2 regions of the Oceanobacter sp. 4_MG-2023 genome follow, and region 2 is predicted to be linked to the other one. Evidence: predicted binding sites of a transcription regulator. Region 2 holds the regulator's gene; the other holds the start of a gene.
The links. The regulator PhoB, encoded in region 2, activates phosphate uptake and scavenging genes when phosphate is short. The targets are predictions, from matches to a motif close to TGTCATANNNNTGTCANA.

Region 1 (16,155 bases), on a different contig from region 2:
GTCTGTGGCGCTGCGACAGGTTCAATTATCTTTTACCTAACTTCACTACTTAACTACTTAACTACTTAACTACTACGCTACCTCACCGGTACAGCCTGATCAGTGAAGTTGAGCAAGCATGTACGGCATACAGCCATTAGTGCGTGCCAATGACGTCCGTTATCTAGACGGTCTGGTGCCGATGTAGTGACAAACAGAAAGCGAGAACAAGAGCGAGAGCAGACACCAGACAATCAACCGCGATATCCGGCGATAACAAGCACCCGGGGATGGGAACATAACAGTGGGAACACTACCGACGACGCTGACAACCAACTAACGGCCGATAGTTTAATACAATCCATTCAGACCCGAGTGACCGAACCGGCCGACAGCCAATCAGCTGGCACATCGTTCACTCAGGTTGATCACCATGATCAGACAGCTCCGGCATCCTTCAGGATCTCGGCGTATTCTGCGCCTTGTTTATGCTGGCTGATGGTCGCCAGAATGGTTTCACCAGCAGCATTGGTGGCATTCAGGTCGTGACCTTTGGCCTTGAACAACTCGATATACTGGGCAAAGGTACCAGGCACCATATAACGATAGGCGCGGATGGCACCGATATAATCGGCGCTGTCACCATCGTAGCTGGGAACGTCAAGAAAGGTGCTCAACTGGTCTTCGCTCCAGTCACCACCAAATACTTTTTCTTTGTCTTTCTTTTGCATCGATATGCTCCGTCGGACGTCGGCAATCAGCGGCCAGACGTTATCAAATAGTAAGTCGGGGGCGGCATTATTGGTGCCGCCGGATTATCGACCTGAGTGATGATCGTGGGCGATCAACGATCAGTCAATCTTGCGGTATTTCATATCCCAGACACCATGGCCTTTACCCTGACCGCGTTTTTCAAACCGCGTCAGTGGTCGGTCATCCGGGCGCTCAACACACTGGCCAGGGCCGGCGATATTGTCATAACCCGCCTGTGCATCCATCACCTCGATCATGTGCTCCATGTAGTTTTCCCAGTCGGTAGCCATATGGAAGATGCCACCGGGCTTGAGAATACGACGCAGGGTCTGGGCAAATCCGGTTTGTACGATCCGGCGTTTGTGGTGTTTTTTCTTGTGCCAGGGATCAGGGAAAAACAGCTGCACCGTATCAATGCTGTTATCCGGAATCAGCTTCAGAACCTCGATGGCGTCGTCCTTGTAACTGCGCACATTGGTGACACCGGCTTCTTCTGCCAGGTTGAGCAGCGAGCCGACACCGGGCAAATGCACTTCAACACCGATAAAGTTCTTCTCTGGTGCCGCAGCGGCCATAGCCACCAGTGACTGACCCATGCCGTAGCCGATTTCCAGCACAGTGTGGGCATCACGGCCAAACACATCCGCCGGAACAATCGGGCCATCGGCCAGCTCCAGCCCCCACTCGGCCCACTTGCGCTCCAGTGCCAGCTCTTGCCCTTTGGTCAGGCGGCCAGCGCGGATCACAAAGCTTTTGATACCCCGGCGATAAACGGGTTTGTCGTCCGCCGTTGCTTGTTCCGCCGCGACTTCATCCTCTTCAGGCAAGGCAGTGGCGGCATCGGCCGGAAGATGGTCGTTCAGGTTGTTGGACTCGTGTTCTGTCACTCAGGAATGCCTAACGTTAATCAATGGAAGTAGAAGTCGTCATCGAACGGGCCGCGATAAACAACAAGCCCCAGCCAATCAGCCAGCTAACGCCGCCAATCGGGGTAATCATGCCCAGCATGCGTAAATCCAGCAGCACCATGGCGTACAGGCTGCCGCAAAACAGCAGCAGTCCGGCCACCATAAACAGCGCCGCCCGATTGAGCCAGACCTGCGGCTGGTGCAGTTGCCAAACCCCCAGGCCCAGCAACACCGCGGCGTGCAGCAGATGGTAGTCAACGGCGGTCTGATACACCGTCATCATTGGTGCCGACAGCAGGGGTTTCAGGCCATGGGCACCAAAAGCACCGAGCGCTACGCCCAGGAATCCGGCAATAGCGGCCAGCATCAGGGTGGTTCGTGCCTGCATGGTTCGGCTCCGTCGGAAAAACAATGGCGCATTATAGAGGAGGCATGGCGTTACGTCACAGGGTAGCTTCCCGGGCTGGCAATGAGTTGGCCAGTTCAAAACGGAAGCAGGTGCCCGTTCCTGGTACCGATTCCACATCGATACGGCTTTGATGCAATTCCAGAATGCGTTTGACGATCGCCAGCCCGAGGCCACTGCCTTGTCGCTTGACCTGCCCTGTGGGGGTTGAGGCCATGGTTTGCGAGCGGCTGGCCTGATAATAGCGCTCAAAAATATGTGGAATATCGTGCTGCTGGATGCCGATACCGGTATCGCGGATTTCAATCCGGGTGGCACCCTCAAGCGCCTGGATCTGCAACACCACCGAGCCGCCGGATGACGTGTGGCGCAAGGCATTGTCGATCAGGTTTTGCAGTACCCGTTGTATCATGGCGATATCCGCCACCACATAACTGTCGTGCTGCTGGCCTTGCAAATCCAGTTCGACGCCTTGCTGTTGCGCTTTCAGGCGAAATTCCTGCAAGCAGTCATGGGCCAGCTCCAGCAAGGAAAACGGTTCGCTATTGGGCTCGGCGTTGTCGGCCTGTAACAGCGACAGTTCAAACAGCTCGTTAATCAGTTGCGACAACCGCTGACTCTGCTGGCTGGCAATGTCCAGGTAGCCTCGCAACTCCGCTTGCTGCGGGCCGTCGTGCAACCTGAGCAAGGCCGTTTCGATATACCCCTGAATACTGGCCAGCGGGGTGCGTAAATCGTGGGACACATTGGCAATCAGTTCCCGCCGGTTGCTGTCGAGTGCCTGCACCCGGCTGAACTGCTGTTGAATATGTGCCGCCATCTGCTGGAAAGCGAGAGTCAACTGGCCAATTTCATCCGACGGCTGCGGTGTTTTTTGCAGCAATGGCTGCATCACCGACATATCCGGGTAGAGCAGGTTGTAACGCAAGACAGCTTGCCGCAAGCGGGTCAGCCGCCGGGTCAGCACAAAAAAGATCCACAACCCCACCAGCACGGCGGTGACAATACTGCCGACCATCAGCCAGCTGCCCAGCGTAAAGGTGTAGCTGGAAAAAACCGACTCATGCAACTGCCGGTAGTGCTGGCCCCCAATAACGGCGTAAACATAACCGAGTGGTCTGGCTCCGCTGGCGTCAGCATCGCCGCTACTGGCGGTCAGTATGGAGGCTGGAGATGCCGGAATAGCGGCCACGGAGAAGATGTTGCGCTGCTGCGGATTACTGGGATCATCGCCCAGCACAGGGTAACGGGCGTTCGGTTGCAGATACTGTTGAATCGGAGCCAGCGCCACGCGCTGCAAATGCACCTGGTCAGGCGGCAGACGATGACCAAGGATCTGGCCGTTGGCGTCCAGCAAGTAGATTTCCAGGGCCGGGTTTAGCACCATGGCATGCCCGGCCAACTGGTCGAGGGCTTGCTCGTCCACCACGCCGGCTGCATCCAGCAGCGGCTGTTGTCGCGTCACATAACCAGCGACCGGCTGGTTCAGCTGTTGCAACACATTCAGACTGTGGTTCTGGCTCATATAGCCCGACAGTCCCAGCAGCAAGGTGCCCAGCATCACCAGAATCAGCAGCAACGCCAATGCCAGCCGGGTAAACAGACGGCCCCCGAGTGCCATCACCCGGCTGGAGGGTTTCGGGTTCAGCGGATGGCGGTACGTATGATCCGGCTTATCCAAGGCGATACCCCACCCCCCAAACAGTCACAATAATGCGGGGCCGGGTCGGGTCGTCTTCGATTTTGGCACGCAGGCGATTGATGTGAGTGTTGACCGTGTGTTCGTAGCCTTCTTGCCCTTGCCCCCAGATGCGGTTTAACAAATGGGCGCGGGAGAAGGCATCTTCCGGATGCTGCATAAAATAGCTGAGCAGGTCGAATTCCTTGCCCGTCAGGTCGAGCACCTTGCCCGCCTTGCTGATGCGATGCTGGCGCAGGTTCAGCACCAGACGGTGCGACTGGCTGACCAGTTCATCCACTGACGCGGTCGGCTCCCGACCGGCCCGCTCGGTTTGTACCCGGCGCAAGATGGCTTTGATGCGGGCCATCAGCTCAATCACACTGAAGGGTTTTAGCAAGTAGTCGTCGGCTCCCATTTCCAGCCCCAGCACCCGGTCCATTTCACTGGAACGGCTGGTCAGCATCAGCACAGGTACGGTGTGACCCCGACCGCGCAGGTCACGACAGATTTCCAGGCCGTCTTTTCCCGGCAAATGTAAATCCAGCACAATCAGGCTCCAGTCCTGTTGGCAGGCCAGTTCAAACCCGGCTTGACCATCGTGAGTTACCTGCACATGGTGGTACTGCTGGCGTAAATGCAAGGCCAGTAAATTGGCAATATCGGGCTCATCCTCAATCACCAGAATACGATGGGCCAGCGCCGCAGAGGCCGAGACCAGGCCACGTTCAGTGGCTCCGGCGGGCGTCGTCGGGTCAGTGGCGGAAGTGAGTGGCGCAGGCATGGCGGGTCTCCGGGCGGTGGCTGTTTTCCTTGTTTCCTTGGTCGCGCGCAGCCTCGGGTTCTTACAAAACCCGTCGGCGGCGGCCCGGACATGCGTCACACCGAGGTATCCGGATTCACTCTGTCCGGGTCACGGTGATCAAGGCCACAGGGTTATCCCAACGATGGACGTGCGTCAGTGCCGAGCTGGCCAGGCCATCGTCCTGCGTGACCACACCGGCATGCAGCGTCACCTGGTCTTGCCGATCATCTCGACTGGCATTAAACCCTTCGCCACCGGCAGCCGGGCCAGGAATGGTCGTCGACGATTCGGTATTGGCTTCGGTGCCAGCGTCGTAGCTGTTGGCCGTTACCTGAAGCGATGACCCCACTGCCAGCTGCGTCACGTCCAGCGCAGAGGCAGCAATCACCCCATCGTTGGTATTCACCAGCATGCTGGTAATACTCAGCAAGATGCTCTCATCCATGGCGCCCATGCTGTCTACACTTATGCCATCCAGCGTTATGGTCAGCGTTGCCGTACCGCCCGGCACAACGACCCCCTCGCCGCTCTGGCTGCTGTACACCGCCGGGTTGCTGTTGGCAGCGGCCAGCAAGGCGCTGTTATCGCCGCCTTCGGCCAATTGCTCCAGCTCAATACTGGCGGCCGTGCCGGTCACCAAGGTGTGATAACCGGCCCCATGTGCCACCACCGCCAGTGGCGACAGGGGTTGCCCGGCCGTGGCATTGGTCACGGTGACGGCAAAGGTTTTGTTGCTGGTTTGTTCAGCGTCGCTCGCGCTGTTACTACTGTTGTTATCGTCATCAGCCAAACAACCGCTCAAGAGCACCGCGCTGGCCAAGACCGGCACCAGGCCGGCATGCTTGCGTATCAGAATCATCTTAATCACCTCACTTGACCGTCAAGGTCACACGGGCCACCGGGTTCAACCAGCGGTGTACTGTTGAATCGATATCACTGACACCGCCACTGAGATCGCTGTCGCCCAGCACATTGCGGTGAATATGAACAAATTCTTCCGCCACTGCAGCAATGCCGGTTGCCGACATGCCAATGCTGGCATCCAGAGGTTCAGGAACCGGGAATCCGGCTTCGCCCGGTGCTCCGCTGCCCCGCATTTCATCATTGGCTTCGGTACCGGCGTCATAGCCGTTGAGGTCGTAGTAATAGGTCCCCGCCAGTGTTGGAATCTCAAGGCTGTTGAGAGCAACAAAGCCGTCGTTAGTGGGCAGCATCATGGCCACAATCGACAGTTGGGTATTCATACCGGTGTCGATATCTGTGCTGGCTGACTGTCCTGCCAGCAACAACCCGGCGGCTGGATTGTCGACGATGACACCACCGGCACCGGTTACATCCGCCGACAAGCCGCTGATATCACCACCTTCAGCCATTTTTTGCAGGTTGGCGCTGGCCGCTTCACCCGGCATAAACAGCGCCGTATCGGCATCGTGACCAGCCACCAGCAACGGCGTAAAGGCAATTCCACGCGTCAGGTTGGTGATTTCTACGGTCAGGTCGGCTGCCATTGCCGGGGTCGCCAGAGTGCTTATGGCGGCGGCCAGCAGCGTTGTACGTAAATTCATCATCATGCTCTCCATCATTGGGTTAGGGTTCGCAGCCTGCCAACAGCCTGCTGAACAACCCGTTCAGAATGATGCCTGGAGCCGGTTGCAGTCCTCCCGGAAGTGTTACGGAGTCGTCCGGGTTATCACAGAAGTATCACAGCCTATTGGCTCATTAACCCGCCCCGTTGCTATCATGCCTCTTCCTGAAAGTGAGGCAGCCGCGTGAAATACAACGACCTTCGTGACTTTATTGACCAACTCGAAAAGCAGGGTGAGCTCAAGCGCATCCGCTACCCCGTCGATCCCCATCTGGAAATGACCGAAATCGCCGACCGGGTATTACGGGCAGAAGGCCCGGCACTGCTGTTTGAAAACCCCAAAGGTTACGAAATGCCAGTGCTGGCCAATCTGTTTGGTACCCCCAAGCGGGTCGCCATGGGTATGGGCGAGAACTCAGTTGCAGCACTGCGGGAGGTCGGCAAGCTGCTGGCTTTTCTGAAGGAGCCGGAGCCACCCAAGGGCATGAAGGACGCCTGGGAAAAGCTGCCGATCTTCAAGAAAGTATTAACCATGGGCCCAAGCGTGATTAAAAAGGCCCCCTGTCAGCAGGTGGTCATCGAAGGTGAAGACGTGGATCTGGGCAAGATTCCGGTGATGCATTGCTGGCCCGGAGACGCCGCACCGCTGATTACCTGGCCCCTGGTGATCACCAAAGGCCCACACAAGGAACGCCATAATCTTGGCATTTATCGCCAGCAGGTTATCGGCAAGAACAGGGTCATTATGCGCTGGCTCAGTCATCGAGGCGGGGCGCTGGATTTTCTGGAATGGCAAAAAGCCCATCCCGGCGAGCCGTTTCCCGTCACTGTCGCACTGGGGGCCGACCCGGCCACGATTCTGGGTGCAGTCACTCCGGTGCCCGATACCCTGAGTGAATACGCATTTGCCGGACTGCTGCGCGACAGCAAAACCGAGCTGGTGAAGAGTATTGGGAATGAGCTATTGGTGCCCGCCAGTGCCGAGATTGTGCTGGAAGGCGTGATCCATGCTGGTGACATGGCCCCGGAAGGGCCGTACGGTGACCACACCGGTTACTACAACGAGGTGGATCAGTTCCCGGTCTTCACCGTCGAGCGTATTACCCACCGCCGCGATCCGATTTATCACAGCACCTACACCGGTCGGCCACCGGATGAACCCGCTATTCTGGGTGTTGCCCTGAACGAGGTGTTTGTGCCGATTCTGCAAAAGCAGTTTCCGGAAATCGTCGACTTCTATTTGCCTCCGGAAGGCTGCTCCTACCGTATGGCCATTGTCAGCATGAAAAAGCAGTACCCGGGTCACGCCAAGCGCGTAATGATGGGGGTATGGTCGTTTTTGCGGCAATTCATGTACACCAAGTTTGTCATCGTGGTGGATGACGACGTCAATACCCGCGACTGGCAAGACGTGATCTGGGCGATTACCACCCGTATGGACCCGGCACGGGATACCACCCTGATCGAGAACACGCCTATCGATTACCTCGACTTTGCTTCGCCGGTCTCTGGTCTGGGGTCCAAAATGGGAATGGACGCCACCAACAAGTGGCCCGGTGAAACCACCCGGGAATGGGGTACACCGATCGTCAAGGACCCGGGGGTGGTTGCCCATATTGATGAAATCTGGTCGGAACTCGGTCTTGACCCCATGGACGACAGCCAGTGAACAGTGTGCAACCCGTCACCACGGTAACGGTTACCTTTTTACCAAATCAGGTGACCATGCCTTGCCGCACTGATCAGACCCTGATGGATGCGGCTCATGAACATGGCATCAAGATGAAAACCGCCTGCAAAAACGGCGTCTGTGAAGTCTGTGCTGGTCGTTGGCTGACCGGCTCTCTAAAATTCAATAATCTCATTGGCCAGCAAATACTTGATCAAAGCAATCGGGTATTATGTTGTATAGCGATGCCTCAAACGGATACCCAGATTGTTATGGCTAATATTCAGCACCCGGATTGCAAAGACCAGGTTAACCTGGCCATGCAAGTCCAAGCCGTCACCCCCTTGACGGAGGAAGTATATGTCGTTGAGCTGCTGGCTCCGGCAGGCAAGGCACTGGATTTCTGGCCTGGCCAGTATCTGCTGTTACATATCACCGGCACCGACGGCAGCGAACGGAAAATCCCCTACTCTATTGCCAGCGCCCCGGGCAGCCTCACCGGCTCCGAGCCACGGGCCTTGCAGCTGCATATTGCCAACACCAGCGACACCGCCGCACAGGTGATCAAACAGCTGCAAACCCAGCCAACGATTTCAGCCACCTTGCCGATGGGTGACTGCTTTATCTCCCCCACCCAGCTGCGGGCCTGTGCTGGCAAACCGATCCTGCTGCTTGCGGCGGGCACCGGTTTTGCCCAGATCAAGGCACTGGCAGAAGGCATTCTGGCGCTGGCCCCGGCACAAGAAACCCACCTGTATTGGTCCAACCGCAACGCTGGCGGCTTCTATATGGCCGATTTACCCCAACAATGGGCACATGATCATCCCAATCTGCATTTCCATCCTATACTGGAAGAACAGGCCGATGGCTGGCACGGACGGGCTGGCTGGATCTATCAGGTGATACAGCACGACTTCAAAGACCTCTCCGGGGTCCATGTCTTTGCTTGCGGTTCCCCTAATATGGTCTACGGTACTCTAGAGCAATTGGAACCGCTGGGTCTTGGCGAGACCAATCTGCACTCCGATGTACTGGCTTATGCGCCACGGCCTCCCAAGGCCTGACCGACAAGACAGCCACATCAGCCGAGAATACACGCCGTTCTATTATTGACCGGCAATCACCGACCAGCGATGGCAAACCAGGCGAGGCTTTCCAGGCATCGCCAATCTATAGAGGAATATTTGTGGACTGGCTAAATCAATTCGGAAGTTCATTATCTACGGAAAACATCTGGGCAGAATATCTGCTGCCATGGGGTACCCAGATTGTTCTGGCGTTACTGATATTTTTTGCCGGCCGCATGGTCGCCAATCTGGTGCTGAAAGCCATCACCGGCATGATGGTCAAGGCCCGGGTTGAACCGATCCTGACAGATTTTGTAAGCACGGTACTGCGGGCACTGCTGATGGTGCTGGTGGTGGTGATCTCGCTGTCGCAGCTGGGTCTGGATACAACCTCACTGATCACCTTGCTGGGTGCCGCCGGCCTGGCAGTTGGTCTGGCCCTGAAGGATTCACTGTCGCATTTTGCTGCGGGTGTCATGCTGATTGTTTTCCGCCCGTTCAAGCTGGGGGATTACGTTGAAGTCGGTGGTGTCGCCGGTTCCGTCAACAAGATCACCATTTTCAGTACTCGTTTGAAAACTCCGGACAACCGGGTAGTCACCGTGCCCAACGCCAATGTTTTTGGTAACACCATGGTGAACTATTCGGAAGAACCAACCCGCCGTCTGGATATGGTCGTGGGTATTTCCTACGGCAGCGACCTGCTGCTGGCCAAAAAGATCATGACCGAGATGCTGGGTAATGACGAGCGTATCCTGAAAGACCCGGCCTTCACCGTAGCGGTATCCGAACTGGCCGATTCCTCCGTTAATTTTGTTGTACGCCCATGGGTAAAAGCAGCCGATTACTGGGTGGTTAAATGGGAACTGACGGAAGCCATCAAATTACGTTTTGATGCCGAAGGAATTGAAATTCCGTTCCCGCAAATGGACGTTCATCTCAACAAAGTCGATTAAGCAAGTTTCCCGCCTCTACACCCGCTCGATTATGCGACCAATGGCGTAACGCCTTGGTCGCTGAAAAGACTCAAGATGTAATAACAATAATAAGAAGGTTATCGCCATGTATCGTTGCTTTGTGCTCACCGCACTTGCGTTGTCTGCGCTCACCGCTCAGGCCGCCGACTCCATCAAACTGGGGTTGAACTACCCCTCGACTGGCCCCTATAAAGAACAGGGAATCGCCCAGGCCCGTGGTGCCTTGCTGGCCGTTGAGGAAATCAACGCCGCAGGTGGTGTGTTGGGCCGTCCACTGGAACTGATCACGGCCAATACCGCATCCAAACCGGATAAAGCCGTCGAAAACGTCAAGCGGCTGTCGTCCCAAGGGGTCTCGATGCTGTTTGGTGGCTCTTCCAGTGCCGTGGCCATTGCCGCCGGTAAAGAGGCTGCCCGTCAGGGTCTGATCTATTTTGGCACCCTGACCTACGCCAACGAAACCACAGACGAGGAAGGCCATCGTTATATGTTTCGTGAAACCTACAACGCCTGGATGGCCGCCAAAGCACTGGCGTTTTATCTGAACCAGAGTCTGGCCGGTAAAAAAGTGTTTTATCTGACCGCCGACTACAGCTGGGGCCATTCCACCGAAGGCTCCCTGCGCACCTTCACCAATACCCAGGATAAAAACAAATACCCCGGCGTTCTGGTACCTTTTCCACGCCCGAAGCAGGCAGATATTGAAAGTGCTCTGGAAGCAGCAGAACGCGCCAATGCGGATGTGCTGATGCTGGTTCAGTTTGGTGACGATATGGCCAGCACGTTGAAGGCAGCCTATCGCATGGGCCTGAAAGACAAGATGACCATTGTGGTGCCCAACCTGACGCTGGGTATGGCCATCTCCGCCGGTGCTGGCATTCTGGAAGACGTTATTGGTGCCGTGCCCTGGACCTGGCAAGTGCCTTATCTGTACGGCTTTGAAAAGGGCCAGCAATTTGTTGAGCGCTTTGCCGATCGCTTCCAGAAATACCCTTCCAGCTCTGCTGCCTCGGCTTACAATATTGTCTATGAATTCAAAGCGGCGGCAGAACGCACCGGTAGCCTGAGTAGCAGCCGTCTGATTTCCGCTCTGGAAAACCACACCTATACCGGCGTCAAGGACCCACAGACCTGGCGCGATTTTGACCACCAGAGTGTACAGTCCGTGTATGTCGTCAAAGGCAAACACCGGGCGACGGTACTGGCAGACAAGTTTAATGAAGACTACTTTGAAGTCCTGCTGAGTATTCCGGGTAAGACGGCGGCCAAAACCTATGAAGAATGGTCAGCCACCCGACAGGCAGCGGGCAAGTCGCTCACGCTGAAATGATCGTATGATCGATCCGCTCAAGGGAGCGGATCGGGTTTGACCAGAGGTAAACACTAGCCGGACTGGCAGTCCTGCTGCGCCAGGGCTTGCTGGAAGTATCGGCTGGCACCAACATGATCCTGTTCTTGCACCAGTAGCTTGCCCATTTCGGCGTTTAGTCCGGGCAGGTTTTTCAGCTTCAATCCCATCAGCAAAAACTCTCTGGCCCGCTCCGGTTGCTCAAGACGCAGCGCCAGGCGCGCCAGAATCAATAACAGTACCGGATCATTCGGCCGTTCCTGCAGTTGTTTTTCTGCAAAGAGGAAACGTCTGCGGGCATCCGCGCCATTAAGTCTGGCGTAGGCCAGCAGCAAGTCATCACGCCAAACGTACGCCAGCCCGTTACGCAAATCCACTTCGGCCTGCTCATCCTCTCCCAGCTCATGCAGGGTATCGGTGTAGTGCAGCAGAATATCCCCCTGACGGCGGCAGTGTCGGGGCATCGACTGATACAGTTTCTTCAAGGCCGCTACCGGGTCCTTGCTTTGCTGCGCCTTGGCTGTACGGTCGATCAGCTGCAAATAGACTTTTTCTTCCAGTTCCTTGAGCTTGCTTTCAGGAATTTTTCCGGCTTTGCCAGCCTTGCCCAGAATCGGCAGTAATTCGTGTAACGCCACCCAGTCTTCCAGATCCTGATACAGCCGCACCAGCAATTTAAGCAAGTAGCTATGACGGGGATAACGGTCGCGCAAGCTGACCAGAACCGCCAGGGCCTGCTCCTTGTGGCCGCGAGAGATCAGCAACTGGGCATGGGAAATACCAACCGCCAAATCAGCCCCGCGGGTGCTTTTACTGGCAGCACTCAAGAGCTCATCGGTGGTGTCGTGCTTGCCTTGTTCATACGCCGCACGGGCGGCGGCCAGATAGTTGATCAGCGGCATATCGGTATCGGTTGCCGAACGTGTCAGCAAACGTTCAGCCCTTGACCACTGCCCCAATGCCAGCGACAACAGACCACGGGTGGTTTGCTTGCGGGCACGGGCGGTACGGCGACTGCGCCGCCATTCATTAAAACGCCAGTCGGAACCCAGCATCACCAGGCTGAAACGGAATAAGAAATACACCGCCACCAGCATGACGCCAAGCAGTAACAAAAAGAACCACAAGCTGGTTTCAAGGCTGTAATGATGCCAGCTCAGCAGGACATAACCTGAATCCTGCCCCGCCAGAGACCCTGCCCCCAGGGCCACCACCAGGGTAATTACAAAAAACAGCAACCAGCGCTTCATGGCTGTGCTCCTTGCGGCTCAGTGGTCGCCTTGGCAGCAGGAGCCACTGGCTGTTGCTCCGGGCTGTATTCTGTTTCATCCAGAATCATACGTGCACGCAGAGCCTGCAAGGATGCACTGATATCCGGTACCGCCGGACTCACCTGCCATTGTTGCAGCTCGCCCAGCAACTGGCGTAATGCCAGCACCGCCTGATCTTGCTTGGGCAAATAACGTTCAACCCAGCCTTTAACGCGGCCAAGGCTGTTGTCGTACAGGTTCTGATCGCCACGCAACATCGCCAGCTGGGCCTGTTCCAGCATCAGGTGGGCATTCTGTTGCAGGTAATAAGCCTGCTCCGGTGCCATGGGAATATCGACAGGGCTGTCTTGACGACGTATCCGTACCACCTGGGCAAGTCCTTGTTTCAGCTCATCAAACAGCTGCTGGTACCAGGCTTGAGCGGCTCCGGCCAGAGTTGTATTGGCGTCGGAGGCTGTTGATGGCAACCGCACTTGTGGCAACCAGTCAACCTGATCCAGAGAATCCTGCATCGCCTGCAAGCGGGCAATCGCACCGACCTTGTCGACACCGGGCACCCGGCGCAGCTGTTGGATCTCGCTGGCTATTTTAGTCCGGACGTTATCGTAGGCCGGGTTGTTGATTTCCAGCAGCACCTTGTCGGCAGCCACCAGCATGGCGGCCGCTCCGGTAACATCACGCTCCAGGTTCAGGCGTTGATTCGCCAATCGCAGCAGGTATTCCACTTCGGCCAGGAGCCAGTCCTGACGATCGGAACCGGCCAGCCCGGCCAGCCGTTGTTCATTATGCTGCGCCTGACGGGATACCGTGGCCAGCTGGTCTTGCAAAGCCCGATCACCGCTATCCTGTTGCTGCTGGCGCTGACCCAGTGTATTCAGGGTTTGGCGATCAGCCTGCGTCTGTTGTGCCATGCCTTGCAACTGCTGTTGCAGCTGGCCCAGCTGTTGATGCTGTTGCAACCCATACCAGACCACAGCCGCCGAGACGGCCAGTGACAGTAACACCAGAATAACCAGCAGCCAGATTGCCAATGACGATCGCCGTCCAGGGGTGTTTTCCTTGTCGGGTTTGCCTGCTTGCGCATCCGGTCGGGTCTTTTTCGACGCCGCTTTTTTATTCGTCGACGCCGTCGTGCTGTCGCTCGAGGCTGCGGGAGCTTGCTCTTTGTCCAGCGTTACCTGGGCGTCAGCGCCCGCATCGTCTGTTGTTTGCTTGTCTTTGTTGTTGTCCACGTCTGTTTTCCTGTCACCGCCGCCGCTAGCGACCTGATTATCGGGTTACAGCTGCGCCGCCAGGCAGCTGAGCATGTCGTCATCCCTGGCACTGGCGGGAACCAATACCGGATCGTAGCCTTTGGCCCGCGCCTGTTCGGCAATCCGCTCACTGGGCAGTATCAGCCCGGCAATCCGGTTAGCCAACGTGGGCACCTGCCTTTCTATAATATCCAGGGCCTGGCCACTGCTGAGCAGCAGCCATGGACGGGTACCGAGTGTCACGTCCCAATCGTGACTGCTGTACTGCCGCGGTCGCCGTTCATACAGCTCGGCATAGTCGACACAAGCGCCACGCGCACGTAATGTCGTCGCCAGTGTTTCCCGACCACCAACACCCCGCCAGATCAGAATGCGTTGTTCTGCCACTTGCTGCAAGGCAGGTAATGCAAGCAGTCCTTCACTGTCATATCGGCTGGCCGGACAGCTGGCCTCCAGACCGTACTGCCAGAAGGGTTCGGTACTGGCTGGGCCAACACCATACCAGTGCACTCCCAGCGGTGGCTGGGGCCAATACGTATCCAGCCATTCCAGCCCCGACCGGGCTGCGTTGGCGCTGATGGCAATCACGTGCTGGTAGAGGTCGAGATCGAGCATCCGGGCACGGGCCAGACGCGCGTGCTCGCTGTGCTCGGCCACCGCCTCAATCGCCATCAATGGCCGATGCAGGCAGTGATAACCGGCCTGCTCCAGAGCGGCGATCAGGTGATCGGCCTGACCCTCGGGGCGGGTCACCAGAATCGTTGTCAAAGCCTAGCGTACCTCACGACCGTAGACTTCGGTCAGGATCTCGCCAGCCCCTTGGGCCAGCAGATGCTCTGCCGCCAGGATACCCAGTATCTCTGCATCGGCCCTGTTGCCCTGCTGTTCCGTGGTCAGCACCTTGCTGCCATCGACGGAGCCCACCAGCCCCCGCAAGGTCAGCTGGTCGCCTTGTAATTCTGCATAGGCGGCAATGGGCACCTGACAACCACCTTGCAAACGACGGTTCAAGGCCCGTTCGGCCAGCACACAGTCGGTGGTATCGGCATGGGCCAAAGGAGCGATCAGTGTCTGGGCAAGCTCATCATCACAACGCCACTCAACCCCCAATGCGCCCTGGCCACCGGCAGGTAAGGACTGTTCGGCCGAGAGGGATGCCGTCAAGCGATCACCCATTTCCATTCGCAGCAGTCCGGCAGAAGCCAGAATAATGGCATCAAATTCACCGGCATCGAGTTTGCCCAGGCGCGTCTGGACGTTGCCACGCAGGGAGCGAATCTGTAAATCCGGCCGCTGTTGTTGCAACTGGCACTGGCGCCGCAGGCTTGAGGTACCGACAACCGCCCCTTGTGGCAGTTCGTCGACACTGCTGTAGTTGTTGGAGACAAAAGCGTCCAGCGGGGTTTCCCGCTCACAAATCACGCCCAGCTCCAGCCCTTCCGGAAATTCCATCGGCACGTCTTTCATTGAGTGCACGGCAATATCGGCACGGCCGTCCAGCATGGCGACTTCCAATTCCTTGACGAACAATCCTTTACCGCCAATTTTGGCCAGCGGTGTATCGAGAATCTTGTCACCCTGGGTGGAGAAGGTCACCAGTTCTACTTCCAGATCTTTATGCAAGGCCATCAAGCGGGCCTTGATATGTTCAGCCTGCCACAGGGCCAAAGGACTTTTACGGGTAGCAATACGGAGCAGACGAGCTGATGACATGATGATCCTTATTCGACGGGAAGTATGGTGGCCTGGCTGGCAGACCACCGATATGAGACATTTGCAAATCATACCAGTGCTGGCGCGTCAGCTGAAATTACCCGGATCAGCTAAGCAGCAGGAAATACCGTGTTCAGGGCTAAAATGACTTCATTACCTTGCGCACATCCGGTAAATGGCGGCGACTAACCGCAACACCGTCTTTGATACCGTTCAGGTATACCACATGGCCTCGACCTTCCTGCGCTTCCAGTCGCACGATACGATCCCGCGCCACCAACGCACTGCGGTGGACCCGGACAAAGCGGTCGCCAAATTCTTCTTCGAGCTGACGCAGGCTGTCATCGATCAATGTTTCGCCTTGTTCCTGAATGGCATTGACGTATTTCTGATCAGCCAGAAAGTAGCATATGTCTTCCAGCGGGATACGTTGCAAGCCCATATGAGTGCGGGCAGTCAGGTGCGTGCGTATTTTAGCGGTACCTTCGTCGTGCTCCGGTTTTTCTTCTGACAGATCCCGGCTTGCCAGTTCCCGGGCCTCCAGCCGCTCCCTGACCCGCTCCAATGCCCGCTGCAAATCCGCCGGACGTACCGGCTTGAGCAAGTAATCGATGGCGCTGACACCGAAGGCATCCAGAGCATGTTCATCAAATGCCGTACAAAAAACCACCAGCGGAGGCGTGTCATATTGCTGCAATGCCTGGGCGGTTTCCAGCCCGCTGCGGCCAGGCATCTGGATATCC
Region 2 (16,155 bases):
CACGGGTGATCCGCAAGTTGCGTAACGTATCCGGTGTCAACAAGATCGTGCGCCTGAAAAGCTGACACCGAACCCTGAGCCGGTGTCAGTCTGCTGGTCTGCCAGCGAGGCTATCCCGATCGATTGTCACTCCCTTTGCCTGACTGCTCAGAGATACCCCAGCTCGTCCAATAATACGTCATAACCTGCGCGGTAATTCCGGAAGCGAAACTCATAGCCCAATGCCTTGATACGGTCGTTACGACAACGGCGATTGGCCCGACGCGAAACTTCCGGCACATCGTGATCCGGCTCAACGTCGGCAATCCGGTCCTTCATCCATTCCAGCACATCAAATAGCGTCGCCGGTTCATCATCGGTGGCCAGATACACCGACTCCAGCGGCTCTCCGGCCAGTGCTTTTTCACACAGCAGCGTCAATACCCCCACACAATCATCGCGATGAATACGATTGGTCCACACTGGCGGCTCAGGGTCGCAGTGGCCACCATGGCGGGCTTGCTCAATCAGGCGATTACGACCCGGGCCGTAGATACCGGTAAACCGTACCGCGGTGGTCGCGATTGTGCTATTGAGCAGTAACTGTTCTGCCTGCAACAACTCCTTGCCCGCAAACGAGCGTGGCTCGGTGGCCGATGTCTCGTCTACCCACTCACCCCTGGACTGGTGATACACACTGGAGCTGGACACAAAAATAAACCGTCGCACCGACTGTGGAGCCAACGCTTCCAGCACATGCTGCACACCATTGACGTAATAGTCGTGATAGCCTTCCTGGGTAAATAATGGCGATGCCACGCTGTAGATCACCAGATCCAGCCCGGATGGCAAATCCTGCAGTGTTTCCGGCCTGGTTACATCGGCCTGAATCCATTGCAGGTTAGTGCTGTTCTCTGCACTGCTGCGTCGCAACCCCCACACCTGATGCTGCTGGGCCAATTGCCTGGCCAAGGTACCGCCCACATCGCCTGCCCCCACAATCAGAATACGTGCCATCACCTTCTCCTGCTTGATCCAACCACGGTTACTGACGCCCATGTACTAAGACACAGGTCAACTTATTTGCTGCACTGCTTACACATTAGCAGGCATCTGAAAAAAAATTCTCGAGCGCCAGCTCTCTCAATCACACGCATAATGCCAGCGACCCGGATCACAGCTCAATCCGGTTATTTGTGTTATCCGTACTGAGATCAATAGCCAGCTCGCTAGCGGTGGAAAAATGACCCGTCGTTCAGGCTTTTACTCCGCCCACTCCATAGGTAGACTAAATCAAACTCAAAATAGCCATGAAGGCAGCCAATTATGACCCTGACCGAACTCAAGTACATTGTGACGCTCGCCCAGGAGAAGCACTTCGGCCGCGCTGCCGAGAAATGTTTTGTCAGCCAGCCCACTCTCAGTGTCGCCATCAAAAAGCTGGAAGGTGAACTGGATATTGCCATTTTCGAGCGTAGCAAAAGTGCAGTTTCGATCACACCGATCGGTGAACGTATCGTGGCCCAGGCACAACGGGTGTTAGAAGAAGCCCGTACCATTCGGGAACTGGCCAGTTCAGGCAAGGACCAACTCAGCTCGCCGCTGAAACTGGGAGCTATTTTCACCATTGGGCCATATTTGTTTCCTCATCTGGTACCACAGATTCACCAGCGTGCCCCGACCATGCCGCTGTACCTGGAAGAAAACTACACCGGTGTATTACGTCGCCAACTCCGCGACGGAGATCTCGACGCCATTATTGTGGCGCTGCCTTTTAACGAACCGGATGTACTGACCCGGTCGCTCTATGATGAAAATTTTGTGGTCGTGTTACCCAAGAATCACCCATGGAAATCCCAACAGACCATCGCCCCGGAACAACTGGCGGACGAAGACCTGCTGATGCTGGGGGAAGGCCATTGCTTTCGCGACCAGGTGTTCGAATATTGCCCGGTGTTGAGCCACAAGCACCACACCCGCCTGGGCAGCGTACTGGAAGGCAGCTCGCTGGAAACCCTGAAACATATGGTCGCCTCCGGACTGGGCATTACCGTATTGCCCGAAAGTGCCGTTAACAATCTCGACCTGACTCTGGTAATCACTCGCCCGTTTACCAATCCACAGCCATTCCGTACCGTTGCCTTGGCCTGGCGCGCCAGCTTCCCCCGCGGGCAAGCTGTCGACTTGCTACTGGATACTGCCCGTCAATGCCGTATTGGCTAGGCCCGTCTCGTCATGGACAAACAGCTTGATCTGACCCGGCTTAGAGGCGTTGGTCCAAAACTGCGCGAGCAGCTGCAGCGGCTGAATATTCACTCGCTGGCTGATCTGGTGTTCCACTTGCCATTTCGCTACGAAGATCGCAGTCGTATCCAGATGATTGGCAACCTGCAGCATCAACAACCTGCCGTGGTACAGGGGGAAGTGCGTTCAGCCGATGTCTTGTTTGGCAAACGCCGCAGCTTGCTGGTCAAGATTGCTGACCACAGCGGCGTACTCAGCATTCGTTTTTATCACTTCAGTGCTGCCCAGAAAAACCAGTTTCGTCGTGGGGCGCTGGTACGTTGTTACGGCGAAGCCCGGCGTGGAGCCAGTGGTCTGGAGCTCTATCACCCGGAGTATCAACTGCTCGACAACGGCCTGGACGACCTGCCCGAGCCGCAACTGACTCCCGTTTACCCAACCACCGAAGGCATCAGCCAGCAGCGCCTGCGGCTGTTGATGGATCAGGCGCTGGAACGACTGGCCGCGAACGAAATTCCTCTGGATGACCTGTTGCCACTCGACTGGCTGCAACAATGGGGGCTGCCTTCCCTGAAGCAAGCCTTGCTGTTTTTGCACCGCCCTCCCCGGGAAGTCGAACTGGCAGAAATGGCAAACGCACACCACCCGGCGCAGCAGCGCCTGATTCTGGAAGAGCTGTTGGCACACCAACTGTCGATGCAACGCCTGCGTGCCAGTGCACAGCAGCCTGGAGCACCTGCCATTCAGGGAACCCGGACCCTCCATCAGGCATTGCTTGCACAGCTGCCTTTTACCCCAACCGCGGCCCAGCAACGGGTAACCAACGAGATCATCACCGATCTGGCCCGGCCATTACCCATGTTACGGCTGGTGCAAGGCGACGTTGGCTCCGGCAAGACCCTGGTAGCGGCGCTGGCAGCCTGCCACGTGCTGGAAGCCGGATTCCAGGTCGCCCTGATGGCACCGACAGAAATTCTTGCCGAACAGCATTTCCAGAACTTGAGTGACTGGTTCGAACCACTGGGTATCCCGTGTGGCTGGCTGGCCGGAAAAACCAAGGGCAAGGCACGTGTTGCCGCTCTGGAAGCGATTGCCGCTGGCCAGGCCCAGCTGATTGTTGGTACGCACGCGCTGTTTCAGGAAGAAGTGCATTTTCATCGTCTGGCACTGGTGATTGTTGATGAGCAGCATCGCTTTGGTGTCCACCAGCGCCTGGCACTGAAAGACAAGGGGAATCTCGATGGCTTGTCACCACACCAGTTGATCATGACTGCCACTCCCATTCCCCGTACCCTGGCCATGAGTGCCTACGCCGATCTGGATACCTCCATCATTGACGAACTGCCACCAGGGCGCAGCCCGATTACCACCGTCGTGGTATCCGACCAGCGCCGCGAAGAAGTGATTCAGCGAGTCGATCATGCCTGTCGTGAGCAGGCCCAGGCCTACTGGGTCTGTACCCTGATTGAAGAAAGTGAGGCGCTGCAATGTCAGGCCGCTGAAAACACCGCCGAAGACCTGGCGGCACAACTGCCGCATTTACGTATCGGGCTGGTGCATGGCCGCATGAAAGCTGCCGAAAAAGCCGCCGTTATGGCGGCTTTCAAAGCCCACCAGCTGGATCTGCTGGTCTCGACAACGGTGATTGAGGTCGGTGTCGATGTACCGAATGCCAGTCTGATGGTAATTGAAAACCCGGAACGTCTGGGGCTGGCACAACTGCACCAGTTACGAGGCCGGGTTGGCCGTGGCTCTGTCGCCAGTCACTGTGTCCTGCTGTACAAGGCGCCACTCTCGTTCACCAGCAAGCAACGCCTGCACGTGATGCGAGAAAGCCAGGATGGTTTTTATATTGCCGAACAAGACCTGATGCTGCGAGGCCCGGGGGAAGTGCTTGGCACGCGCCAGACCGGCTTGCAAATGCTGCGCGTCGCCGACCTGCAACGTGATGCCGAATTATTACCCCAGGTACGAGAGATGGCGACTCAGCTTTGGCACCAGCACCCGCAACGGGTCGAGCCCCTGATTCTCCGATGGCTGGGCGATGCCGAGCGTTATGCTGCCGTGTAGGGGACATCTGTTTAGTCCGATGCTCACTCTGGGCGCGGGTTGCCGCCGTGCAGGATTAAATAGATGTACCCTGTAGCATACCAACCAATCAATTCTGTTCAGAAACATATCAAAAATGAGACCCAATTAACAAAACTGTCCAAAGTTATCCAATGGTCGTATCAATAAAGATTGAAAAAATACATCTCATGGGCCATACCTACCCCTTATTGATTCAAATATGATTCCCTAAGTACCACGCCATTGTCTTTTTTTATGCTCCAGCGGGCACATATCAGCGGTTACTGATCCAGCCCAAGTAAATACGCTCATCTGATCTATATTGTATGTACCCACACTGATTGGCCGCGGCAATTTTGCCGCTTGCTCACAAGGCACAAGGCCTCTCCGTACAAGCCACCCGAGACGACATTACAGGTGACCGACCATGATCAGTAAAAGTGCCATGCCATCCGGCAATCTGGCCAGCGTTATCTTCCTTAAAGATAGCTATAGCAAGATACAGGTGCTGATCCCGGCCAATCGCCTGTTGGACCTGAAACAGCTGGCACATCAACTGGGGCGACAATGCTGCACCGCACTCTTGCCCGATGAGATGCAATCTCTCAAGTACACACTGGGATTGGATAATTTTCCGGCTCCACCACAGCTGACCCAGATCGAAACCCTGGTGGATCACTCGTTACTCGAAAACAACTCCCTGTATATTCCCTCTGATACCAACGACACGTTATTGCAACTACCAGCCGAGCAGGTACGGGCACTGATCGCCCACTCGCAGCTGGGGCATTATTCGGCCCCACCCAAAGAGGACCCATTCCACGCAACAGCCAGCGAGGACATGGAGGATATCAACACCGCAATACAACAGTTTACTTTGCTGCGCGTTCAACCACGCTTGCAGGACACTCTCGACCTGCCACCGTTACCAGAGACCGTACGGCGTATTATTGAGCTGCGAATCGACCCGGATGCCAACCTCGAGAGCCTGGCGCACACGCTTCAGCAAAACCCCGCTATCAACGAGATAATCCTTAACTGGAAGCACTCTCCCTGTTATCAATCCAAAGATACCGAGCCAACCATCAAAGAGACCATCCTGCACGTACTCGGGGTTGAACTGGTCTCGCATCTGGCACTGGGACGTCATATTGATATGCCCCACGAAGGCCCCAGAGGCTATACCCCGTTCTGGCAACAAGCAGCCATGGGAGCCGAGCTGGCCAGTGAGCTTTCCCGACGCTGTCCAGAAGACAAGCAGCTGGACTGCAGTCTGGCCAATCTGGCCGGGTTACTGCACAACTTCGGTTTTTTATTGCTGGCTCATGTCTTTCCACATCAACTGGCGCTGATCAATCGCTATATTGAAGCCAATCCACATATCAACCGTTCTTGCATCGAACGTCATGTACTGGCTCTGACACGTGAACAGATTGCCGCCTGCCTGATCGATCAGTGGCATCTCCCGGATGAGGTCGTCACAGCCCTGCGGCAGCAACATAATTCACGCTACAACGGCGCCCACGCCCATTACGCCCGACTGCTGAATATCACCACTCGTAGTTTACGCGCTCATGGTTACGGCGATGGCCCGAAAGAAGCACTGGATACCAAAATCCTCCAGGCTCTGGGTCTTGACAAAGAGACGGTACGCGACGCCACGGAAACGGTGATCCAGCGAGCCAGGGAATCAATGGGCCAGTCTTCCGTACTGTCAGCCTGATCGGCGGCAATCGGATTTGCCAGGCAAATCCCGGTGGTTATTTCGGCCGCCAGCCCTGCGCTGACGGCTGATCAGACAATACTTCCGTGTTTGCCAGCTCTGGCATCAACGCCAGCACACCGGCAATACCCAGGCGTCGCAGGTGCTTCTGGTTGCGTTCGGGAATACGTTCAGGAAAGGGAACCGAGGCCAGCGCCTGCTCTATATGCGCCTCGCGGATAATGTGCAGCATGGGGAAGGGAGAACGGTTGGTGAAGTTGCCCGGATCATCCAGCGGCTCACCATCAAAACAATAGTTAGGGTGAAAGGTCGCTAACTGTAGCAAGCCTTCGTAACCCATTTGTACCAGTAACTGTTCGCAAATCAGACTCCAGTTCCAGTACTCATCAAATTCCTTGACCAGCCCAGGCACAACAAACAATGCCGTTGGCAATGTCTCGCTGTCTGCCCTGGCCACTTCGGTGAGTAAATCCATAAACTCGGCCGTGGCCTGATCAAGGTCAGGATGCTCACAAATATCGATCCGCAGTGCTGGCATCACTGGCGCAGCAAAAGGGCATAACCCCTCGCCGACAACCAATGTTTCCACCCAGTGCCGGGTCAGCGTTGCGGCATCCATCATATCGGCTTACTGCACCGAATCTTTCAGGGCTTTACCGGGTTTGAAAGCGGGTACCTTGGCTGCCGCAATGGTGATGGCTTCCCCTGTTTGCGGGTTTTTGCCCTGACGTTCAGCACGCTGACGTACTTCAAAGGTACCAAAGCCAATCAGGCTGACGTTCTCGCCTTCGGAAAGTGCCTGGGCAATACGATCGGTGACAACGGTGATGATTTCTGTTGCTTTTTCTTTGCTCAGGTCTGTTTTTTCAGCAATGGCGGCCGCCAGTTCTGGTTTACGCATGGAGATGAATCCTCTCGATAAGTTAGGCATAACGCCTGGTTGTACGGCCTGCTTCGCAGGCTCAGGAATATCGGTTATCTGTTACCGTCAGCGCAGTGGCTACCGACAGCACTATTCATATTAGTACTTTGTATACGACGGCGGCTGCTAACGAATACCGTTATGGCTGGCGTTTGTGGTCACACAAGGCTTGCTCGGTATCAACGTTATCCGCCAGATGAGCAGGCGCGACAATCAGTGTTTCGAAGTCAAATCGCCCCAGCGGCGTCTCAAGGCAGCGGCCAGAATGGTCGATCCTGGTCACCGGGGTGTTGTTCAGCACCACGATTCCCAGACGCTCCGCCATATCCGCTGCGCTGGACTGTTCTTGCTGGCCATCATTGGCACAAATCAAGAGCACCGACGCGGGTCCATGGCGTTGACAGTAGTCGTGCACCCGTTGGTAGCCAGCGGCGGTGCTCGCTTCGGCAACCGCATCGGCAACAACAATCAATGCCCAGCGGGCATCGGCAGGGGTTACCGTTGGGGGACAGCAGGTCGGAATCAATGGTCAAATCTCTATCATTTCAAAATCATCTTTACCGACACCGCAATCCGGGCAGGTAAAGTCTGCTGGCACGTCCTCCCAAGGGGTTCCTGCCGGGATACCTTCTTCTGGTGCGCCTTCGGCTTCATCGTAGATCCAGCCGCACACCACGCACTGCCATTTTTTCATGTCACACCTGTCATAATAACGGCTGGAGCCGATGTTGCATCAGCCGACTCGATACTTCGGCCGCCTAAGCTACTGTCCAACCCGCATAAAATCAATGGACAGAGCAATCCTCTTGCCACTAAATGCGATTTGACGCATGCTGCGCCGCCATGAAAAGCACTATACCCAGATACCATGCGCAACTTCTGGCCACAACACCACGCTGGAGCGGGCGCTTTTGTGTAACACCGGCGAGCATTCCCCGCGAGTGGCGTCACTGGCTCAATGACGCCGGGTCACTGACCAAGCGTTTGCAGGCACTGGACCCAAGCACATTTTCGGTCAAGGTTATCCGACAATATTGCGGCCCGGCTTTACCAACCGAACAGGCAGACCTGAAGCTGCACGGACGCCAACCCGTTTGGGTACGCGAGGTTTCCTTGTGCCTGGGACAAACGGAACTGGTGCGAGCCCGCACTGCCATTCCGTTGACCAGCCTTGCACGGGTAGGACAACAGATTCGCCATCTTGGTAACCGCTCGCTTGGCAGCTATCTGTTCCGCCAGCCCAGTTTGCGCCGCCAACCGCTGAAATTCAGCCGCACAGGGGCGTCAACAGTCAACCAGCCCAACCCGTTTGGCTGGGCCAGGCGTTCGGTATTTACAATTCATGGTGCACCACTGCTGGTAACGGAAGCCTTCTCGTCCTTGCTGGTATCCGCCTCCTTTCCTTTGTCAGACGACACAAGGCGTTGATTATGCAATCACCTCTGTCCGCCTCACTCAACAAACTCTGGCCCAACTGGTATCAGTGGGTGCAGCTGACACGCCTGAACCGGCCGATTGGCTCTTATCTGCTGCTCTGGCCGACCTTGTGGGCGCTGTGGATTGCAGCCGAGGGCATTCCCTCCATTGCCAATCTGGTGATTTTTACTCTGGGCGTATTTCTTATGCGGTCGGCCGGTTGTGTTATTAACGACTACGCCGACCGCCATATCGACCGCCATGTCAAACGCACCCAGGACCGTCCCCTGACTCAAGGACGTATCTCTGACCGCGAAGCATTATCCGGCTTTATTGTGCTGTGCCTGATCAGTCTGGCGCTGGTGCTGTTGACCAATGCCCTGACCATCTGGTTATCCCTCGGCGGGGTCGCTCTGGCAGCACTTTATCCCTTTATGAAACGCCATACCCATTTGCCACAGGTGTTTCTCGGTGCTGCATTTTCCTGGGCGATTCCAATGGCCTTTGCCGCACAGGCCAATGAGCTGACCGCTGTCTGCTGGTTATTGTTTATTGCCAATGTTTGCTGGACGGTCGGTTACGACACAATTTACGCCATGGTCGACCGCGACGATGATCTGCTGATTGGTGTCAAAAGCACGGCGATCCTGTTTGGCGACCTGGATGTCACCATGATCGCCATTCTTTACGGAATGGCGCATTTTTGTCTGTTACTGACGGGCAATCAGCTGGAAGCAAGCTGGCCGTTTTATCTGGCCTGGTGCGTCGCCGGAGGGTATCTGGTCTGGCAATTATGGTCTATCCGCAGTCGCCGCCGGGAAGCCTGCATGAAAGTGTTTCTGGCAGCCCATTGGTATGGCACGCTGATCTGGGCCGGACTCCTGTCACACTACGCCCTGTCCAGCGCGTAATTGGTGTCAGGCTTGACGCCAATGCCAACAGTGTCACATGCTTGTAACACTAGGTCAGTGTAATACCTCCGCATTATTCCTATTGTGACATTTGCGTGACGAGCCTTATGACCAAAGCTGGCAAGACCGTTCTTATTGTGGACGATGAAGCCCCTATCCGGGAAATGATCGCCGTGGCCCTGGAAATGGCCGGGTATGAATGCCTTGAGGCTGCCAATGTACAGGAAGCACATGCGCAGATTATCGATCGAAAGCCTGATATGATTTTACTCGACTGGATGCTGCCAGGCACCAGTGGCGTCGAATTTGCCCGGCGCCTCAAGCGTGAAGACCGCACCGCTGAGTTGCCAATCATCATGCTGACGGCCAAGGGCGAAGAAGATAACAAAGTACAAGGGCTGGAAGCGGGGGCAGATGACTACATCACCAAACCGTTTTCCCCTCGAGAACTGGTCGCACGACTGAAAGCCGTCTTGCGCCGTTCCACCCCACAAGGCATCGAAGAGCCCATTGAAGTCAGCGGCCTGATGCTGGACCCGGTCTGCCATCGCGTTACCGCTCATGGCGACCCGATTGACATCGGCCCTACGGAGTATCGTTTGTTGCAGTTTTTCATGACCCACCAGGAACGGGCCTACTCCCGAGCCCAGCTGCTCGATCAAGTCTGGGGTGGTAATGTGTACGTTGAAGAGCGCACCGTTGACGTGCATATTCGTCGTCTGCGCAAAGCACTCGGTGAGTCTCACGAACAACTGATCCAAACCGTGCGTGGCACCGGCTACCGCTTTTCGACCAAAGCCTCCTGAATTTTGATGTCCCCCGTCTGGCGCAGAGAATTGCGCCGCCTTGTCTACTTGCTGATTCTGGCCGTTGGTTGTGGTTACGTCTTTTTTGACCGGCCGCTGGAAGCATTGTGTTTGATGATGGGGGCCTATATCACCTGGCAATGGCTGCAACTGTACCGCCTGCACCGCTGGCTGGATCAGGGGCAAACCACCGTATTACCGCGAACACTGGGCATCTGGGGAGCGATTTTTACCGAGAACCAGCGCTTGCAGCAAAGCAATATCAAACACCAGCAGCGCCTGCAGGCCATTATCAATCGTATCCAGGACTCAACCGCGGCCCTGCAGGATTCTGTCTTGATGGTGGATGCCAGCGGCGCGCTGGAATTCTGGAACCAGGCCGCACAAAACTACCTGGGGTTACGCAACCCGGTAGACATTGGCCAACCCATCACCAACCTGATCCGCACGCCAGAATTCAAGGCCTACTTCGACAAGGCCGATTATCAGGAACCGCTCACGATTCGATCGCCCATCAATCCGCGCATTTACCTGCAGTTCAATATCACCCTGTTTGGCCGCAAGGATCGCCTGATCCTGATTCATGACATCACCCGTTTGAAACAACTGGAAGAAATGCGCAAGGATTTTGTTGCCAACGTCAGCCATGAATTACGTACACCGCTGACCGTGATTGCCGGTTACGTCGAAACCATGCAAGCCGCCTCCGAGATGCTGCCACCACGCTGGGGCCGCATGCTGCAGCAAATGAGCGAACAAAGTCATCGTATGGAAAACCTGCTCAAGGATTTGCTGATGCTGTCACGGCTGGAAACCGGCAAGACGGAACAGCCTCAGCCTATCGAGCTGCAGCCGCTGCTGGAAGCCATCCGTCGCGATGCCGCATCACTCAGCAGCAGCAAGCACACCATTACCCTGACCATCGATCAGGATCAAAAAATGATGGGCTTTTATAATGAGCTGCGCAGTGCATTTTCCAACCTGGTATTCAACGCCGTCAAATACACCCCGGAAGGGGGTGACGTCACACTGCGCTGGTATACCGAAGGCGGCAAAGGGCATTTCAGCGTCTCGGATAACGGCATCGGTATTGCCCAGCATCACATCCCCCGCCTGACCGAGCGCTTCTATCGCGCCGACCCCAGCCGCAGCATCGCCACTGGTGGTACCGGACTGGGACTGGCTATTGTCAAACACGTCTTGCTGCACCATGACGGCGAGCTGAAAATCAGCAGCATCGAAGGCAAGGGCAGTACATTCACCTGTGTTTTCCCCGCAGCCTGCTTATCTGACAACCGTGATGAGGCCGACCAATAGATCAACCGGCCCGTGACTGATCGGCCTGCCGTTGCAATTGCCACAGCGTAGCCCCGATCACCGCCGCCGGGGGCACCAGACAGTTCAGTAATGGTACTGCCATCAGCACCGACACCGCCCCACCAAATCCCCAGGCCGTCCAGCGCTGGGTAGCCACCTGCTCTCGGCTGTCGCGGAAATTCTGCTGCTGGTTATCCAGAGTATAATCACTGTATTGCAACGCCATCACCCAGCTGCCAAACCAGAACCAGACGAAGGGCATCAGCAAGTTGACGCCCGGCACAAACGACAACAACAGCAGCAACAGATAACGCGGCAGGTAATAACCCATCTTGACCAGCTCCCGTATCACCGTACGCGGGATCAACGCGGCAATGGATTCGTCCTCGACCTCATGCCCCAGACGCTGCTCGATCTTGCCCGCCAGCAAGCCATAAAACGGACTCGCCAACAGCAACAACACCGCACTGAAAAAATACCCCGAGATCAAGGTCGACAGTAACAGCAACAGAGGCACCACCAGCCAGGCCAGCCAACTGATCCAGCTGGAATCAAAGCCATCCCACTGGCTGACGACATCAATCAGCCAATAGGTTCCAAACGACAACACCAGCAGATTAATCAGAATGGGCAACCAGACATAACGGCGTATTCCCGGTTCATTCAGTAGTGTAAAGCCACGCCACAAATAGCCGGCTCCTATCAATAAATTGTCTTTCATACCTGTTCCGTGCATAAAACCGGAAGGTTTTATACAATGCCGCTCCGTTTTGAGCCAGAGAGACGTAACCGAACATGACGCCAGAACGCCTGAGTTGTGTGATCAACACCCTCAACCGACGCCAGCCAGACCTGTCGGTCATTACCGATGAAGTTTACAAATCGCACAATCTGGCCGCCATTGCCCGCTCCTGTGACGCCTTTGGCGTGCAAGACATCCACTGCGTATGGCCAACTGACACTTTCCGCCTTAATACCGTCACCAGCGCCGCTGCAGCTGGCTCAGAGAGCTGGGTCAGCGTTAGCACCCATGCCGACATCGAAACCGCCATCCGCACGCACCAGCAACGCGGTATCAAGGTCTGCGCAGCTCATCTGACAGACAGAGCGATCGACTTTCGGGAATATGACTTCACTCAACCCACCGCCATCCTGATGGGCACCGAAAAAGAAGGCGTCAGCGACATCGCCTCCGAACTGGCGGACGAACACCTGATCATCCCCATGCTCGGCATGGTGCATTCTTTCAACGTCTCCGTGGCTGCCGCGATTATTCTCTGCGAGGCCGCACGTCAACGCCAGCAGGCAGGCCTGTTCGAGCAGCGCCATCTGGATGACGACCGCTTCAATACCTTGCTGTTTGAGTGGTGCCAGCCCTCCGCAGCCAAGCTCTGCCAAAAACATGACCTGCCCTATCCGGCACTGCGCGAAGACGGTGAAATCGCCGACCCGCAAGCATTTTCCCGACAAGTGAACGCTCGTAGCCAAGGTATTGCCCGCTAATACTCTCCCGCGCTTTTGATACCCAATGCCTCTGCCAGAGACATTCGCCCACCTGCTTGTGCGAGATATCTCACAAGCCTGTGGGAAATACGTAGTCTGGACTACCCGTTTCTGTTCACTTTCATGCTACATAAAACACAACCTGTTGTTTTGTATGAAGTTTATTTTTCATTTCATTTCTGTTGCAAGCATACCGCCGTCCTGCCTCCATCCTGACCACCAGCTTTTTTGGTAAAGTGTGACCACACGGACAGGAGATCAACGGAAGATTGCCAGGATGGCAACCACTTCAGGATGAAGTGGTAACAGGAAAGGCACAGGAGTGCAGCCAGGACGGCAAAGGAAAGGGACACGGTACATGACGTACCGCAGGAACACGCCAGGGAAGGGTTATAAGGGAGCAGGACGGCTCAGACGAGCAACACAATGGAATGTCAGGACATGCCTCAGGATGAGGTACAAGGATATTCATCAGTGGATGACCTGCCAGGACGGCACGGCAAATGGATTGCCCAGGGAAGATGGCCAGGAGGCTTGCCAGGAAGGCAAATGGACAGTAAGCAACGGACAGCACAGGGATGACCAACACGACGGATTGTGGCAAGGATGATGTATACGGAACCAGGATTGTTCCAGGGTGCTGTGGCGGCTTGTACAGGATGTACCTGCCGTCCAATTTACCCAACCCCCCTTCTCCACCCCAGATAGACGTCCCACAGCCTGACAGCCGCCAGGACAACTACTTCTTGTGGTAGCCCTCTGCCAGAATTCCCAACACCACAAAGCTGCCAACAATCGACGCCACATAAACCGGCGCAGCCAGACTTATCAGTACTCCCGCCAGAACAGGCACCAACCAGACCGTCAACGTGCCATAGCCAAAGGTACACAGAGCAACAAAGGCCAGCACCCGAAATCCCACCCAATACGGCCTGACCAGCTTGCGCACCAGCCAATTGATCCGGTCACCAAAGACCACCAGCAGCGTGGCAATAATCGCCAGCGCGATTTCATCATTGTAAGGCCGCAGCCAACCGGATACCGACACCAATAACGTCATCAACCACTCACTCCCACTCTTTCGCCACCCCGATGGATCTCACACCCGACAACCTACATAAATCACGGATGGTATGTACCGGCAAGGCTCACATTCGGAAAAATTTCCGACAAGTTGCAGCAGCACAGAGAATGGCGTGACGCCTGTTGACTGAATAATTGTATGAGCCGCTATCAGTTACTACGAGCGATGATATACACCACAAACGGTTTGGGAAGTATCAATCCCTGAGGCACATTAACCATCGTTGTGAAACGCAGGTTTGGCATGCCAATGCCGTTGAGCAGCTAAAAGCTACACGACAGACCACGGACAAAAAGCCACAGCGCTTGATTTATGAAGATTGGGGATAACTGGAATAAGCACCCAGAACAGAACTAAAGCGTACCAGCAGAAAAGAAAAAGGGCCTCCAGATTGCTCTGGAAGCCCTTAATCATTTTACTGGTGCCGGCACCAAGAGTCGAACTCGGGACCTACTGATTACAAGTCAGTTGCTCTACCAACTGAGCTATACCGGCTAAGTGGGCGGGAATACTATAGATGCCGCTGGCATCCGTCAATATCTTTTTCCCCTAACATACTGAAAAATCACTCTTTCTGTGAAATTTCCACTCCAGTACGCGTTACGCTCCTGTAGATGACGAATCATCTTTGTCTTTATGGGCTCGCTCTTCCATTTCGGAGATCGAGCTGTGCCGTACATCGGCTCCACTGACCACGTAAATCACCTGTTCGGAGATATTACGGGCATGGTCGCCAATCCGTTCAATGGCGCGCAGAATCCAGAGAATATTGATCGCCTGGCTGATAGATCGCGGGTCTTCCATCATATAGGTAATCAGTTCCCGCAGCGCCGCGGAGTACTGCTGGTCGACCAGTTTGTCATTACGCACCACATCCAGTGCGCCATCCACATCGTTACGGGCAAAGGCGTTCAACGCCCCTGAAATCATTTTGCCAACTTCAGTGCCCATGTAACGTATCGATTGCTGGCAGTAACCGCCGTTGGTGGAGCCACTCACTTCCAGAGCGTGAACCGCAATTTTGGTCGCTTCATCTCCGATACGCTCCAGGTCACGCACAACACGGGAAACCGCCAACACCATACGCAAATCAGAAGCGGCCGGCTGCCGACGTACAAGAATCTGGGTGCACTCCTGGTCGATAGCCACTTCCATCCGGTCAACATCATCTTCACGACGAATAATGTCATCAGCCGGGGTGGTATCACCGGTCGTGATTGCTTCAATGGCATTAGCCACCTGACGTTCAACCAAGCCACCCATTTCCATCATTTGACTGCGAATGGCTTCGAGGTCTGAGTTGAACTGTCCGGATATGTGTTGGCTGAAATTCATTTCAACCGGTATGCCCTTGTTTGCCACTGGAGCTCTCCTTTTAGCCGAAACGGCCTGTAATATAAGCCTCGGTCAACGCATGTTGGGGTTTGGTAAACACGAGGTCAGTCGGGTTTACTTCTATCAGCTGACCCAGGTGAAAATACGCCGTACGCTGGGATACCCGAGCAGCCTGCTGCATCGAGTGGGTAACGATAGCGATGGTGTAGTTATCGCGCAACTCGTCAATCAACTCTTCAATTCTAGCAGTTGCAATCGGATCCAGTGCAGAACAAGGTTCATCCATCAGGATTACTTCCGGATCAACAGCAATCGTGCGGGCAATACACAATCGCTGTTGTTGGCCACCCGACAGGCCGGTGCCCGGTGCATCCAGCCGGTCTTTTACTTCAGACCACAACCCAGCGCGACGCAAACTTTGCTCCACGATTTCTTCCAGTTCATGGCGGTGGTTCACCAGCCCGTGAATACGTGGCCCGTAGGCAACGTTATCAAAGATGGTTTTTGGAAACGGGTTGGGCTTCTGGAACACCATACCGACCCGCGCCCGCAGCGGCACAACATCGATCTTGGGGGCATAAATGTCTTCATCATCCAGCAGGATCTCGCCAGTAATGCGACAGATATCAATCGTATCATTCATGCGATTCAAGCAACGCAGAAAGGTCGACTTACCGCAGCCGGATGGGCCAATCAGGGCAATGACTTCATTGGCACCAATATCCAGGCTGACGTCAAAAATCGCCTGTTTGTCCCCATAAAAAACGCCAACACCACGCGCCTTCAGCTTGGGTGAGTCGCAAAACGGTTCGCCGTCGGTTTGGTGGTTTTCGATAATACTCATA

Region 1: Q8W24_RS03975 (spondin domain-containing protein) is a predicted target of PhoB. The motif match lies at 6,218-6,235, and genes of this name have one in related genera.

Annotation. Positions count from the first base shown of each region.
Region 1 is NZ_JAUYVV010000003.1:172,582-188,736, reverse strand. Features, by position in the region: gene Q8W24_RS04005 (PA4642 family protein) at 417-710, opposite strand; gene trmB (tRNA (guanosine(46)-N7)-methyltransferase TrmB) at 831-1,619, opposite strand; gene Q8W24_RS03995 (DUF423 domain-containing protein) at 1,636-2,028, opposite strand; gene Q8W24_RS03990 (cell wall metabolism sensor histidine kinase WalK) at 2,084-3,727, opposite strand; gene Q8W24_RS03985 (response regulator transcription factor) at 3,720-4,508, opposite strand; gene Q8W24_RS03980 (spondin domain-containing protein) at 4,624-5,388, opposite strand; gene Q8W24_RS03975 (spondin domain-containing protein) at 5,399-6,100, opposite strand; gene ubiD (4-hydroxy-3-polyprenylbenzoate decarboxylase) at 6,299-7,783, shown strand; gene Q8W24_RS03965 (2Fe-2S iron-sulfur cluster-binding protein) at 7,780-8,847, shown strand; gene Q8W24_RS03960 (mechanosensitive ion channel family protein) at 8,970-9,806, shown strand; gene Q8W24_RS03955 (ABC transporter substrate-binding protein) at 9,913-11,157, shown strand; gene Q8W24_RS03950 (heme biosynthesis HemY N-terminal domain-containing protein) at 11,211-12,425, opposite strand; gene Q8W24_RS03945 (uroporphyrinogen-III C-methyltransferase) at 12,422-13,678, opposite strand; gene Q8W24_RS03940 (uroporphyrinogen-III synthase) at 13,724-14,467, opposite strand; gene hemC (hydroxymethylbilane synthase) at 14,471-15,412, opposite strand; gene Q8W24_RS03930 (LytTR family DNA-binding domain-containing protein) at 15,552-16,155, opposite strand, start outside.
Region 2 is NZ_JAUYVV010000008.1:103,758-119,912, reverse strand. Features, by position in the region: gene spoT (bifunctional GTP diphosphokinase/guanosine-3',5'-bis pyrophosphate 3'-pyrophosphohydrolase) at 1-65, shown strand, start outside; gene Q8W24_RS08160 (NAD(P)H-binding protein) at 148-996, opposite strand; gene Q8W24_RS08155 (hydrogen peroxide-inducible genes activator) at 1,306-2,202, shown strand; gene recG (ATP-dependent DNA helicase RecG) at 2,215-4,293, shown strand; gene Q8W24_RS08145 (aminoacyl-tRNA deacylase and HDOD domain-containing protein) at 4,721-6,016, shown strand; gene Q8W24_RS08140 (DUF1415 domain-containing protein) at 6,054-6,638, opposite strand; gene Q8W24_RS08135 (HU family DNA-binding protein) at 6,645-6,917, opposite strand; gene Q8W24_RS08130 (hypothetical protein) at 7,078-7,464, opposite strand; gene Q8W24_RS08125 (rubredoxin) at 7,468-7,632, opposite strand; gene Q8W24_RS08120 (chorismate lyase) at 7,782-8,366, shown strand; gene ubiA (4-hydroxybenzoate octaprenyltransferase) at 8,369-9,265, shown strand; gene phoB (phosphate regulon transcriptional regulator PhoB) at 9,373-10,071, shown strand; gene phoR (phosphate regulon sensor histidine kinase PhoR) at 10,102-11,388, shown strand; gene cysZ (sulfate transporter CysZ) at 11,390-12,109, opposite strand; gene trmH (tRNA (guanosine(18)-2'-O)-methyltransferase TrmH) at 12,184-12,891, shown strand; gene Q8W24_RS08090 (DUF3392 family protein) at 13,631-13,951, opposite strand; tRNA gene Q8W24_RS08085 (tRNA-Thr) at 14,395-14,470, opposite strand; gene phoU (phosphate signaling complex protein PhoU) at 14,576-15,337, opposite strand; gene pstB (phosphate ABC transporter ATP-binding protein PstB) at 15,351-16,154, opposite strand.